Regions from separate parts of the Actinoallomurus sp. NPDC052308 genome, predicted to be linked through region 1. Evidence: predicted binding sites of a transcription regulator. Region 1 holds the regulator's gene; the other holds the start of a gene.
The links. Region 1 encodes HrcA, which represses chaperone genes, less so after heat shock. Its sites were predicted from a motif close to TTGGCACTCTCNNNNNGAGAGTGCCAA; they were not measured.
Positions count from the first base shown of each region.

Region 2: groES (co-chaperone GroES) is a predicted target of HrcA. The motif match lies at 3,654-3,680, and genes of this name have one in related genera.

Region 1 is NZ_JBFAUM010000015.1:75,864-83,074, reverse strand. Features, by position in the region: gene AB0L00_RS29145 (ATP-binding protein) at 125-586, shown strand; gene hemW (radical SAM family heme chaperone HemW) at 699-1,907, shown strand; gene AB0L00_RS29135 (DUF4870 domain-containing protein) at 1,917-2,633, opposite strand; gene AB0L00_RS29130 (DUF4870 domain-containing protein) at 2,774-3,400, opposite strand; gene AB0L00_RS29125 (DUF3097 domain-containing protein) at 3,493-4,314, opposite strand; gene AB0L00_RS29120 (MBL fold metallo-hydrolase) at 4,476-5,282, opposite strand; gene hrcA (heat-inducible transcriptional repressor HrcA) at 5,418-6,431, shown strand; gene dnaJ (molecular chaperone DnaJ) at 6,432-7,211, shown strand, end outside.
Region 2 is NZ_JBFAUM010000001.1:418,615-425,825, reverse strand. Features, by position in the region: gene AB0L00_RS02300 (hypothetical protein) at 1-629, opposite strand, end outside; gene AB0L00_RS02295 (sigma-70 family RNA polymerase sigma factor) at 626-1,249, opposite strand; gene groL (chaperonin GroEL) at 1,512-3,134, opposite strand; gene groES (co-chaperone GroES) at 3,226-3,540, opposite strand; gene AB0L00_RS02280 (SAM-dependent methyltransferase) at 3,819-5,012, shown strand; gene AB0L00_RS02275 (zf-TFIIB domain-containing protein) at 5,186-5,401, shown strand; gene AB0L00_RS02270 (hypothetical protein) at 5,667-6,791, shown strand; gene AB0L00_RS02265 (aminoglycoside phosphotransferase family protein) at 6,952-7,211, shown strand, end outside.

The sequences.
Region 1 (7,211 bases):
CCGTGGTCGCGGCGGGTTCCGGGCCGTCCGAAGCCGCTGTCCGGAATCTCAGGATTGTGGATGTTCGGGTTGCGTCATCCGATAAGGGGAATGGGTCGTGTCCGCGATGACCTAGGGAGGATCAGTGGACGCGGCCATAGCAGGGCCGGAGACGTGCGACGGCGACCCGCTGGGGCCCGACCGCGGCGGACCGGCCGAAATGACCATCATCGGGGCGATCACCCTTCCGGGTACGGAGCGTTCGGTCGCCGACGGGCGCCGGTTCGTCCGGGAGGCGCTCGGTGGACGGCATCCCGCGGCCGACGCGGTGAAGCTCAGTGTCAGCGAACTCGCCACCAACGCGGTCAAGCACACCGCGAGCGGTACGGGCGGCCAGATCACCATCAGCCTCGCCGCCGCCGGCAATGCCGTCCGCGCCGAGGTGACCAACGACGGGGCCACCGGCTCGGAGCCACGGCTCGAGAACCGGCCGGCGGTGGACGCCGAGCACGGCCGGGGGCTGATCCTCATCGACACGGTCGCGGACCGGTGGGGCGTGACGCGGAGCGCCGACCGTACGACGGTCTGGGCGGAGTTCTCGTACTGACGGACCGCCTCCGACGGAGTTCGTGAGGCAACGAGGATCCCCGGCCCGCTCGGCGCCGGTCGAGGCCGGGGCGCCGTCAGTGGCACCCCCGCGCTGACGGCAGACTTGAGACGTGCCCTCAACCCTGCCCGACGGAGACCCGGTCCCGAACGACGGCGCGTTGCCCGCCAGTGCCCTCGCCGGCCTCGGTGACCGCCCGTTCGGCTTCTACGTGCACGTGCCGTTCTGCGTGACCCGCTGCGGCTACTGCGATTTCAACACCTACACCGCGACCGAACTGCGCGGCGCCTCCCGGGAGGCGTACGCCGACACGGCCATCGCGGAGATCCGGCTGGCCCGCCGCGTGCTCGGCGACGTCGAGCTTCCCGTACAGACGGTGTTCGTGGGAGGCGGCACGCCCACCCTGCTGCCCGCCGACGACCTCGGCCGGATCCTCGACGCGATCGACAAGGAGTTCGGCCTGGCGGCGGCCGCCGAGGTGACGACCGAGGCCAATCCGGAGACGGTCGATCCCGGCTACCTCGCACGCCTCCGCCAAACCGGCTTCACGCGGATGTCGTTCGGGATGCAGAGCGCGCGTGAGCACGTGCTGGCCGTCCTCGACCGTACGCACACGCCCGGCAGGCCCCAGCAGTGCGTCCGGTGGGCCCGGGAGGCCGGCTTCGAGCACGTCAACCTCGACCTCATCTACGGCGCGCCAGGGGAGAGCGACGCGGACTGGCAGGCCAGCCTGGACGCCGCCCTGGAGGCCGGTCCCGACCACGTCTCGGCCTACGCGCTGATCGTCGAGGAGGGCACCCGGCTGGCCGCGCAGGTCCGCCGGGGACAGGTGGCCGCGCCGGACGACGACGCCATGGCCGACCGCTACCTCGCCACCGAACGGAGCCTGAGCGCCCACGGCCTGCACTGGTACGAGATCTCCAACTGGGCGGCGGACGAGGACGCCCGGTGCCGCCACAACCTCCTGTACTGGACCGGCGGCGACTGGTGGGGGATCGGTCCGGGCGCGCACAGCCACGTCGGCGGCACCCGCTGGTGGAACGTCAAGCATCCCGCCGCGTACGCCGACCGTCTCGCGTCCGGCGTCACCCCCGCGCACGCCCGCGAGGTCCTGGAGACCGCCGACCGGCGGTTCGAGCGCGTCATGCTGGAGCTGCGGCTGGCCGAGGGATGCCCGCTCGACCTGCTCGACGACACCGCCGTCCGCCGCGCGGTCGCCGACGAACTCCTCGTCCCCGAGGCGTACGACGCGGGCCGCGCGGTGCTCACGCTGCGCGGACGGCTGCTGGCCGACGCGGTCGTCCGCGACCTGACCCCGTGAGGCGGACCGTCACCGGACGATGGGCCAGCAGAGCCACTTCGGGATGACGTACGGCTCGCCCTTGTTCGCCCGCAGCGCGGCGATGACGAGGAAGACCACGTGCGCGACGCCGTACGCCAGCATCGCCGGGATGGCGACGATCGCGCCGATCCCGAGCGTCGCCAGGGAGACGACGAAGCCCGCGAGGATCACGAGGAAGCTGGTCACGGCGAGGTTCAGCGCCTGCGCGCCGTGAAAGCGCAGGTAGGGCGAGCCGTCCTTCCGCGCCAGATAAACGACGAGCGGCGCGACGAAGCCGACCGCGAACTGCCCGATGTAGGCGAGCAGCGCCCACGTGTTCTCGTCGACCGCCGCGAAGCCCTGGCGCGGCGGCCCGTAGCCGTACGGGACCGGCGGCCCGGGGTACGGGGGCCCGGGCCGATGCGGCGGCGCGCCGTAGGGCGACGGTCCGGGCGGTCCGCCGTACGGCTGCGCGTCGGGGCCCGGCTGCGGCCCGGCCGGCGGGCCGTACGGGCCGGTGTGCGGTTCCGATTGCGGCCCGGTCGCGTCGTACGGGCTGGAGCCGGGACCCGGCTGCGGCCCGATCGGTCCGCTGTACGGGCCGGGGTGGGGACCCGGCTGCGGCCCGTACGGACCCGGCTGTGGCCCGGAACCGGGACCCGGCTGCGGCGGTCCGAACCAGGGTCCACCGGATGGCGGGCCGTCCGGATACGCCGGTCCGCTCATGAGCGGATCCGGCGGCTCGAAGGACGGCCGGGAGTCCTGCGGCTCGGGCGGGCGCGGGTCCTGAGGTTCAGACTGTTCGGACGGTTCGGAGTCTCGGGGCGCGGGCAGTCGCGGGTCCTGCGGCTCGGTCACGGGGGTCCCTAGCGAAAGATCGGCCAGGCGGCGATCGACGGCAGGCGGTACCACTCACAGCGGTTGGCGCCGATCGCGGCCTTGACGACGCAGAAGAACTCGACGGCCAGGACCGCCAGCATGATCAGCAGCCCGGTCATGCCGATGAGGTACAGCGTCGAGAACGCGAGGAGGTTGCAGACGACCATCGCGATCGACAGGTTCAGCGCTTGGACGGCGTGGAACCGCGCGAACCGCGAGGATCGGCCCCTGGCCAGGTAGACGATGACCGGGGCGACGAAGCCGACGACGAACATCCCGACATAGGCGGGAACGGCCCACCTCTCGTCCTCGTCGGTGACCGGCCCGCCGGGGGTCATCGGCTCGCGGCGCCGCTTCGCCGGCTTCGGCGGGGCGTGGCCGGCGCCATGCCCCGGATGCCGCTGCGGCGCGCCGTGCGGCTGTGGAGAGTAACCGCCCTGGTAACCGCCCTGACCGTACCCTCCTTGGCCGTAGCCGGCCTGTGGGTACCCCGGCTGCGGGTACGGCGCGTGCCCATGGCCTCCGTGCCCGGGACCGTACGCCTGGGCCCCGGGACCGGCGTGATGGCCAGGTCCGGAGCCGGGACGCCTGTGGCCCGGTTGCCCATAGGTCATGTGCGTGCTGCCCCTTCCGGCGGAACGTGCGAATTTCGCGGCGAACGCGCAGTTTATGAGACGCGCGCCGACGCCGGATGGTTTCGCGGACCTCAGCCCGATTGCGGCACGGTGACGAAGTCGATGAGCTCCTCGACCCGCCCGAGCAGCGCGGGCTCGAGATCGGTGTACGCGCGGACCCGGCCGAGGATCGCCTGCCACACCTCGCCCGGCTCGCCCTTCCACCCGAGCGCGGCGATCACGCCTTCCTTCCAGGGGATCCCGCGCGGAACCCGCGGCCACGCGGGGATGCCCAGGACCGAGGGCTTGACGGCCTCCCAGATGTCGATGAAGGGGTGGCCGGTGACCAGGACGTACGGGGAGGAGACCTGGTCGGCGATCCGGCTCTCCTTGGATCCGGCCACGAGATGGTCGACGAGCACGCCCAGCCGGCTTTCCGGCCCCGGGCCGAACTCCGCGACGATGTCGGGGAGGTGGTCGACGCCCTCGAGGTACTCCACGACGACGCCCTCGACTCGCAGGTCGTGCCCCCAGATCTTCTCGACGAGCTCCGCGTCGTGGCGGCCCTCGACGTAGATCCGGCTCTCCCGCGCCACCCGCGCCCGCAGGTTCGGCACGGCGATCGAACCGGACGCCGACCGGGCCGGACCCGACGCCCGTACGGGACGGACGAGCGTCACGGGCTTGCCGTCGATGAGGAACCCGGCCTTCGCCAGCGGGAAGACCCGGCGCTTGCCGAACCGGTCCTCGAGGGTCACGGCGTCCTTCTCGCAGGCGACGACCGCACCGCAGAACCCGCTCGCCGGATCCTCGGCGACCAGGCCCGGCTCGGCGGCGACCTCGGGGATCTGACCCTTCCGCGGCCGGCGCCAGTCGCCGGACAGAACGTCGCGTCCATAGTCTTTGCTCCGCACGCGTCGCACCGTACCGGTCCGGCGGCGGGCGGGGCAGCCGCCCCGGCGCGCCCGTGCGGACGCGTACCGGCCGGGGCGGCCGGTTCACCCCGCGTCGAGACGGCCACGCGTACGGGCGGCGGCTCGGGTGCGGCGCCGGGGGCGCGGAGGCAGGGCGGCGGCTATCCGGACCCGGATCGGCGGCCCAGGTGGTCGTGGCCACGCCGGACGGCTTCCCGGAGCGTCTCGACGGGGTAGGGCCAGCCGCCCGCGGTGAGGGCCTCCTCGACGCCCAGCCCGGCGGCGTGCGTCTCCCGCACCCGGCGGGCCACCATGTCGATCTCCTCCCGCTGCCGGACCGCGAACTCCTGATCCACCGGCGCGCCGTGACCCGGCACGAGCACGCCGTCGACGGTCCGCAGCAGGGCGGCGAGGGTGGCCGGCCACTCCAGCGGGAAGGAGTCGGCGCCGTACGCCGGCGGACCGGACTGTTCGATCAGGTCACCGGTGAACGCGCACCGCGCGTCGGGCGCCCAGACGACCACGTCGCCGTCGGTGTGCCCCGGGCCGAAGTGCCGCAGCTCGACGACGCGGTCGCCGAGGTCGAGCTCGGCGCGGTCGGTGACGAGCCGGTCCGGTGCGAGCAGGAGATCGGTCTCGACCTTCTCCGCCCAGCCGGGGAACTCGCGCGCCAGCATGGGCCGCGCGGTCTCGGCCAGGTAGGCGGGCAGCGACGCGTGCCCCCAGCGCGCCCCGCCGGTGAAGGCCGCGTTGCCGAAGCAGTGGTCGAAGTGGCCGTGGGTGTTGACGACGATGGGGTTCTGCACGCCGAGCTCCCGAAGGTCGTCGCGCAGCCGTACGCCCTGTGCCACACTCGCGCGGGTGTCGACGACGACGGCGTCCGCGGACCCGACGATGACCCCCACGGTCACGTCGAAGTCGGAATAACGGCGCTGGAAACAGCGTTCCGCAATTTCGTGCCAGGTCACAGGAGTGACTCTGCCACGCTCGACGCGAGAACGTGATCCACCGGCGTCTCCTCCTGCGTGCCCCCGAGCCGTACACTTGGCACTCAGAGGAGAAGAGTGCCAGATTGAAGGGCTGTGGACACGGGAGGTGAGTGCGTGCTCGACGACCGGAAGCTCGCTGTGCTGCGGGCCATCGTCGAAGATTACGTGTCCACCCACGAACCGGTGGGCTCGAAGACGCTGGTCGATCGGCACAACCTCGGCGTCTCGCCGGCCACGATCCGCAACGACATGGCCGTGCTGGAGGAGCAGGGATACATCGCCCAGCCCCACACCAGCGCGGGGCGCGTGCCGACCGACAAGGGATACCGGCTGTTCGTCGACCGGCTGTCCACGATCAAGCCGCTGTCCGCGGCCGAGCGACGCGCGATCGAGACGTTCCTCGCGAACGCCTACGACCTCGACGACGTCGTCGGCCGCACCGTGCGGTTGCTGGCGCAGTTGACGCGGCAGGTCGCGGTCGTGCAGTACCCCTCGCTCACGCGGTCGTCGGTGCGGCACGTCGAGCTGGTGCCGATCGCCTCCGAGCGGCTGCTGCTCGTCGTGATCACGAACACCGGCCGGGTCGAGCAGCGGGCGATCGAGACGCATGAGCCCGTGTCCGACGAGGCCATCGCGCACCTGCGGGCGCTGCTCAACGCGCGCTTGGACGGGTGCTGGCTGACCGACGTCCCCGACACCCTCGCCGACCTGCCCGAGCAGGTGTCGGCCGGCGAGCGGGCGCTGGCGACGACGGTGCTGTCGGTCCTCCTCGAGAGCCTCGTGGAGAAGCACGAAGAGAAGATAATCATCGGCGGCGCGGCGAACCTCGCGCGCGCCGACTTGTCCCAGAGCCTCCGTGACGTGCTGGAGGCGCTGGAAGAACAGGTCGTCCTGATGCGGCTGCTCGGCGAGGTGGGGGATCCCTCCAGCCTCACCGTGCGGATCGGCACCGAGAACCCGCACGAGAGCCTGCGCACGACCTCGGTGGTGGCCACCGGGTACGGCGCCGGCGACCAGGCCGTGGCCCGGCTCGGCGTGCTCGGTCCGACGCGGATGGACTACCCCGGGACGATGGGAGCAGTACGCGCAGTGGCACGTTACGTCGGTCAGATTCTGGCGGGGTCGTAAGTGGCGAACGACTACTACGCGACCCTCGGGGTGCGCCGTGACGCCAGCGCGGACGAGATCAAGAAGGCGTACCGCAGACTCGCCCGTGAGCTGCATCCGGACGTCAACCCCGACCCTGCCACCCAGGAGCGGTTCAAGGAGATCACCCAGGCGTACGAGGTGCTCTCCGACCCGAAGAAGCGCGAGATGTACGACCTGGGCGCCGATCCGTTCGCCAGCGGCGCCGGGGCGGGAGCGGGCGGCTTCGGCGCCGGGTTCCCGTTCAGCGACATCATGGACGCCTTCTTCGGCACCGCGACCCAGCGCGGGCCGCGCAGCCGGGCCCGGCGGGGCCGCAACGGCACCGTCCGGGTGGAGCTCGACCTGTCCGAGACGGCGTTCGGCACCACACGCGAGCTGACGGTCGACACCGCGGTGGTCTGCGACACCTGCTCGGGCTCCGGCACGGCCCCCGGCACGCACCCCGAGACGTGCGACATGTGCCACGGCCGCGGCGAGGTCCAGCAGGTCACCCGGTCGTTCCTCGGCCAGGTGATGACCTCCCGCGCCTGCCCGCAGTGCGGCGGCTACGGCACCACGATCCGTACGCCCTGCACGGAGTGCTCCGGTGACGGACGGGTCCGCACCCGCCGCACGATCAAGGTCCGCATTCCCGCCGGCGTCGAGAACGGCACCCACATCCAGCTCGCCGGCGAGGGCGAGGTCGGCCCCGGCGGCGGCCCGGCCGGCGACCTGTTCCTCGAGATCGTGGAGCTCCCGCACCCGATCTTCGAGCGGGAG
Region 2 (7,211 bases), on a different contig from region 1:
GGCGAGGGCGACTCGGTCGGCGCCCCCGCGGACGGGCTCGGGGTCGGGGTCGGGGTCGCCGAGGGACTGCCGGACGGCCGCGCCGACGGATGTCCGGCGAAAGCGGAGCCGCGCCCCTTCTCGGGGGTGTGCGACCTGGACGCCTTGGTCGTGGTCGGCGTGGGGTCCGTCTTGTCGGCGGGGGTCCGGCCCACCGTGCGCCGGGGCCCGCTGGGGAGCGGCCTGCCGACCGACTCGATGCGGGTCTTGGAGCGTTCCGTGAGCTGGTGCCGGGCCGATGGAGCGTGCGCCTTCGGCCCGCCGCCTCCCCCGCCGACCGCGACCGCGGCCCCGGCCGTCGTCAGCATGACCGCGACCGCGCCGAAGGTGACGAACGCCCGGACCACGGGGCGCCCGGAGGTCTTGGACGTCGCGCGGGAGACGCGGGCGGGGCCGGGCAGCGGCGGCGCGCCCGTGTCGACGTCGGCGACCAGGGCGGCCAGCAGGCGGGCGGCCGGGTCGTCGGAGACGGCGAATCCGGAACCCGGATCGGTGACGCGGCGTGCGGCCAAGGCGTCGAACAGATCGCCGCTGCGGGTGATCTCACTGAGGTCGAGCGGCTCGGGAGTGGCGGAACCCCCTTCGGTCAAGCGATCGACTCCTCACTCGCCATCGCTCGAAGACGGGCGAGAGCCCGGTGCTGGGCGACGCGTACGGCCCCGGCTGACATGCCCAGTACATTACCGGTCTCCTCGGCGGACAGACCCGCGACCACCCGCAGGAGAACCAATTCCCGTTGATGATCCGGCAACCGGTCGAGAAGGCCCCGCGCGCGCTCCGCCTCGGTGTAGCGGACGACCGTCTCCTCCGGGCCCGGGCCCTCGTCGGGGCCGTCGGGCAGGTCCTCGGTCGGCACGGCCGCCCGGATGGCGCTGCGCAGCGCGTCGGCGATCTTGTGCGACGCGATACCGAAGACGAAGGACGCGAAAGGGCGGCCCATGTCGCGGTAGCGCGGCAGCGCGCCGAGGACGGCGATGCACACCTCCTGGGCGACGTCGTCCGCGATGTGGTATTGCCCGGACACCCGGCCGAGCCGCGCCCGGCAGTAACGCACGACCATCGGGCGGACCCGTCCGATCAGGGATTCGACCGCTTCGGGGTCTCCCTGAACGGCAAGGATCGTGAGTTCCCTGAGGTCATTGTCGTCCGCCTTAGCCGGTCGTCTCCCCCGTAGTTCGGCGGTGCCACCCCGAACCGCGGCCCCGGCGATCGCTCCCTCGGTCACGAAAGCATGATGCCCACCGAGATCGCGCCTGTCTGCATCGTTGACGACAACGGAATGGTCACAGTGCTGATCCCAACGCAATTGCGGTCGCTGAGTGTGACCACGCCAACGATCACGGTCGCTGAGTGTGATGACGGCGACGACCGCCGTCACCGAGCGTGCCTGATGAACGACGGATGCCCCCGCCAGGCGCGTGGCGAGGGCATCCGTGTGATCCGCCGGCCGCAGTGTCGCGGCCGGTCGATGATCAGTGACCGTGGCCGTGGCCGTGGCCGCCCGCGGCGGCGTCCGGCTCCTCCTCGGGCTTGTCGGCGACGAGCGCCTCCGTGGTGAGCAGCATGCCGGCGATCGACGCGGCGTTGCTGACCGCGGAGCGGGTCACCTTCACCGGGTCGATGACGCCCTGGGCGATCAGGTCGCCGTACTCACCGCTGGCGGCGTTGAAGCCGGAGCCGACCGGCAGCGACTCGACCTTGGAGACGACGACGTAGCCTTCCCAGCCGCCGTTCTCGGCGATCCAGCGCTGCGGCTCGACCAGGGCGCGGCGGACCGCCTCGGCGCCGGTGGCCTCGTCACCGGACAGGCCGAGGGCGTCGAAGCCCTCCTTGGAGACGTGCACCAGCGCGCTGCCGCCGCCGGAGACGATGCCCTCCTCGATCGCCGCGCGGGTGGCGGAGATGGCGTCCTCGAGGCGGTGCTTCTTCTCCTTGAGCTCCACCTCGGTGGCGGCGCCGACGCGCAGGACGCAGACGCCCCCGGCCAGCTTGGCGAGGCGCTCCTGGAGCTTCTCGCGGTCCCAGTCGGAGTCGCTGCCCTCGATCTCGCGGCGGATCTGGCGGATCCGGTCCTCGATCGCGGCCGCCTCGCCCGAGCCGTCCACGACCGTGGTGGCGTCCTTGGTGACCGTCACGCGCCGGGCGCGGCCCAGCACGTCGAGGTCGACGCTGTCGAGCTTGAGGCCGACGGCCTCCGTGACGACCTGGCCGCCGGTGAGGACGGCCATGTCCTCCAGCATCGCCTTGCGGCGGTCGCCGAAGCCCGGTGCCTTCACCGCGACGCTGACGAACGTGCCGCGCAGCTTGTTCTGCACGAGGAGCGCCAGGGCCTCGCCCTCGACGTCCTCGGCGACGACCAGCAGCGGCTTACGGGTCTGGGCGACCTTCTCCGCCAGCGGCAGGAACTCCGTGACGTTGGAGATCTTGCCGTCGTGGATGAGGATGTAGGCGTCCTCGAGGACCGCCTCCATGCGCTCCGGGTCGGTCACCATGTACGGCGACAGGTAGCCCTTGTCGAACTGGAGGCCCTCGGTGAACTCCAGCTCCAGGCCCATCGTGTGGGCCTCCTCGACGGTGATGACACCGTCCTTGCCCACCTTGTCGAACGCCTCGGCGATGAGCTCGCCGATCCTGGCGTCCTGGGCGGAGATGGTGGCGACGTGCGCGATCGACTCCTTGTCGGTCACCTCACGGGCCGACTTGAGCAGCTGCTCGGAGACGTAGTTGGCGGCGGCGTCGATGCCCCGCTTGAGGCTGATCGGCGACGCGCCGGCGGCGACGTTGCGCAGCCCCTCGCGTACGAGCGCCTGCGCCAGGACCGTCGCGGTGGTGGTGCCGTCACCCGCGATGTCGTTGGTCTTGGTGGCGACCTCCTTGGCGAGCTGCGCGCCAAGGTTCTCGTACGGGTCGTCGAGCTCCACCTCACGCGCGATGGTGACACCGTCGTTCGTGATGGTGGGGGCGCCCCACTTCTTGTCGATGACGACGTTGCGGCCGCGCGGGCCGATCGTCACCTTGACGGCGTCCGCGAGGGCGTTGACGCCACGCTCAAGGGCGCGGCGCGCTCCCTCGTCGAACTCCAGGATCTTCGGCATTGGGAAGCTCCAAGTATGGATGTCCGTGGACGTGCGCAGCCCCGGCCGCCCTCATCGGGCGGAACCGGGGCGGCGCATCTGTTCGGGTGTCTTACTTCTCGACGACGGCGAGCACGTCGCGGGCCGACAGAACGAGGTACTCCTCGTTGTTGTACTTGACCTCGGTGCCGCCGTACTTGCTGTAGAGGACGACGTCCCCGACCTTGACGTCGAGCGGTACGCGCTTCTCGCCCTTGTCGTCGAAGCGGCCCGGCCCGACGGCCAGGACGGTGCCCTCCTGGGGCTTCTCCTTGGCCGTGTCCGGGATGACCAGACCCGACGCGGTGGTCTGCTCGGCCTCGAGAGGCTGGACGACGATGCGGTCCTCGAGCGGCTTGAGAACAACCTTGGTGGCGGTCGACACGATCTGACCTTCCCCTTCGATTGCGTATCCTCGGCCGACCAGATCGGCCAGCCGCATGTTGGAGACGCGACGATGGTGGCCTGCCGTCGCGGGTGCCAGACCAGCCTGTCGCTTGATTGGCACTCTCATAGGGAGAGTGCCAGTTGGAGATTATGCCGGGGTCCGGGAACCCGTCAACACGGGCCCCCGCGTGCCGCCCACCTGTCGTTATATGAGTCGTTTGTGAATCTTCGCCGGTGGTCAGGTGCATCCCTGGTGCGTCCGGCGACTACCGTCTTCGGGTGGACATCGCCGCGTTCGAGGAGCTCCTCACCTCCGCAGGTCAAGAGCTGCTCGGCGAGATCGGCGCCGCCGGTGCCGAGGAGCGCACGCTGCCGGCCATGGTCGCCCGCCTGCGGGCCCGCCACCCGGCCGACCTCGTCGGCGCGGCGCTGACGCAGGCGCGACTCCGGGAGCGCGGCCGGGCGAAGTTCGGCGCCGACGCGGACCGGATGTACTTCACCCCGCAGGGCCTCGAACAGGCCACCCGGGCCAGTGTCGCCCGGCACCGGGCGCGGCGGTTCGCCGACCGGCTCTCCCAAGGTGGCCGGGTGCTCGACCTCGGCTGCGGCATCGGCGGCGATCTCCTCGCCCGCGCCCGTGCGGGCGTCGGCGGCGTCGGCGTCGAGCTCGATCCGCTCACCGCCGCCGTCGCGCGGGCCAACCTCCGCGCCTTCGGCCTGGCGGACCTGGCGGACGTACGGACCGGCGACGCCGCCGCGCAGGACCCCGGCGGGTACGCCGCCGTCTTCGCCGACCCCGGCCGCCGTACGGCCCGCGGGCGGGTGTTCGACCCGGACGCGTACCTGCCGCCGCTCGGCACGGTGCTGGACCTCGCCGGCCGCGCGCCGGGCGCCTGCGTCAAGGTCGCCCCGGGCATCCCGCACGAGGCGGTCCCGCCGGGTGCGGAGGCGGAGTGGATCTCCGACGCCGGGGAGGTGAAGGAGGCGGCGCTGTGGCTCGGCGACCTGGCGGGCGAGACGCCGCGCCGGGCGACTCTCCTGCGGCAGGACCGGGAGCCGGCGACCCTGGTGACCGATCCGGACCTGGGGGCGCCGCCGGTGGCCGGCTGGCGCCGTTATCTGTACGAACCGGACGGCGCCGTGGTCCGGGCCCACCTCGTCGCCGAGGCCGCGGCCCTGCTCGACGGAGCGCTGGCCGACCCGCGGATCGCCTACATCACCTCCGACGCGTTGCGCGCGACACCGTTCGCGCGCCCGTACGAGATCCTGGACGTCCTGCCGTTCGGCGTGAAGCGGGTACGGGCGGCGCTGCGCGCCCAGCGGACCGGCACTCTGACGATCATGAAGCGCGGCTTCGCCGGAGACGTCGAACGGCTGCGCCGCGACCTGCGCACCGACGGCACCGAGACGCGCGTCCTGGTGCTCACCCGCGTGGGCGACGCCCCGACCGCCCTCATCTGCCGCGAGACCTGAGCGCGCGGACACGCGCGGACCGGGCAGGCACGCGCGCGGCGACACGCCAGCGTCCGGCAAAGACCACGGTGACGGCCGTGTCCGCCTGGCTACTCTTGGCGACCGGTAGGCCGCGCCGTGGGCGCGATGACGGGCGCCCGCGATCCGGGTGCGGGCGAAGACGGGGGACGACGATGGCCGACGCCGTACTGCGGTGTCCGAAGTGCGGTGCCGGAATGGTGACCTTCCAGCGGGGCGGCATCGTGTTCGAGGAGTGCTCCCGCTGCCGTGGAGTGTTCCTCGGACGGGGCGAACTCGACCGCCTGATGTGGCGCGGCACCTCCCACACCCCCGCCGTCTGCGGCCACCCTGCCGGGATCTCGTACGAGGGCCGGCATCGCCGCGCCTGAAAAAGGGCGCTTTGCCGCACCGGACATAATCTCTTTCCCCTGAATTTCTTTTCTCCGGCTCGATGACCTTGGTCCGCTCAATAGAGTGTCTCCTCGCGATCCATGCCGCCGCTATTTCCGGCAGGGCAGACGAAGGAGTACCCGGGTGGACACCAATCACAACTTCCTGCAGACAGGGGGTCAGCCGGTCTCGGACCGAATGCGAGAATTGCTAGCCCGCGCGGCACAAGATCATGTCTATGAGCAGCGTTCGACGGGCCAGCTGATGGACGAGATCCACCAGCGGCTGGAGGGAATAGAGTGGCTGCTCCGTGAGGTACGGGAGCGTGAGCTCACCGGGCTGACGACCCAGCTCGACACCGTCCGCGGGCAGGTCGACGAGCTGTCCGGCAAGCCCCCGGAGTGGGCCGAGGGGCTGGCCGAGCACATCGAGTCGGTGGGCGAGAAGGTCAAGCCGGTCGCCGAACTGCCCTCCCTGTGGGCCGACGTGGGCGTCATCGCCGAGAACGTCGACGAGGGGCTGGCCCGGATCCAGGCCGTACTGGACTCCAGCCGGAGCATCACCGAGGCGACGCTGCAGGCCGCCCAGCAGATGGACGACTTGACCAAGCGGCTCGACCGGCTCGCCGGCACCATGGAGGCCGCGTCGGTCCGGTTCAACCGGCTGGACAAGACGCTCGCCGACCTCGGGCACCGGTCCGAGAAGCTCGAGCACGAGATCAACGGAGTGGCCGGCAAGGTCGACCAGTCGCTGCACGACATGGCCGAGCGGGTCGAGCAGGGCCTGGAGGCCGTCAACGGCCGGGTCGAGGGGGTCGGTGGCCGCCTCGACGGCATCGACGGCCGGCTGGAGGGCCTGTCCGGCAAGATCCGCGGCGTCGAGGGTCATTTCCCGGCACTGGAGGCGAAGGTGGACGGGGCCTGTGACCGCGTCGAAGGGGTCGGTCAGCAGCTCGACCGGCTGCCCTCGACGCTGGAGATCAACGAGTTGCACCGCAAGATCGCCGCGATCGGCGACCGCCCGTTCATCGACCCCACCGACCGGTTCGACGCCCTGGAGAAGCGCCTGTCCGAGGCGGTCGACCCCCTCCTCGACGAGTTGCGGGCGCGACCCGATCGAGACGAGACCGAGGAGACGCTGTCCAAGATCATTGAGGCGTCCCGCGTCGACCTGACCAAGCACATGGAGATCCTTCGCGAGGACCTTCTGCGCCAGGTGGTCGGGGTGCACGACGACGTCTCCCAGCGGGTCGTCGGCGTGCAGCACGACGTGACCAAGCAGGTGACGACCGTCCATGAGGACCTGATGAAACGGCTCGTCACGCTGGAGGAGACGATGCTGGCACTGGCCGAGGCGCTCTTGCGGCCGCGACGGGACGGCAAGGACTGAGGGGATGGCCGCTCGCAATTCACCCCAGAGCGGCCACTCTCCATTAATTGCATCATTAACGGCAATTCACTCGCCGAGCCTGCAATGACATGCCGTTCGGTCTGCCTCCTATCGTCAAAATCACTACCGATCCTCGGCCGAATCCGTTTTCATGGAGGCCGTGACCTTCCCCACGCTCTCCGATCCGCCGAGCACCGCCACGCTGCGCTGGATCGAAAAATGCCTGGGGCCCGGCAGTGAGGTGAAAATGGTCCGGCCCATGATCGGCGGGCTGGCCCATGTCAACCACGCGGTACTCGCCGAGAGCCGCTCGGGCACCGTGCATCGCCTGGTGCTGCGCCGCTGGGCGTCGTCCGGCTGGCCGGTGCTCGACATCGACTTCTCCCCCGAGCTGGAGATCGCGGCCCTGACCCTGCTCAC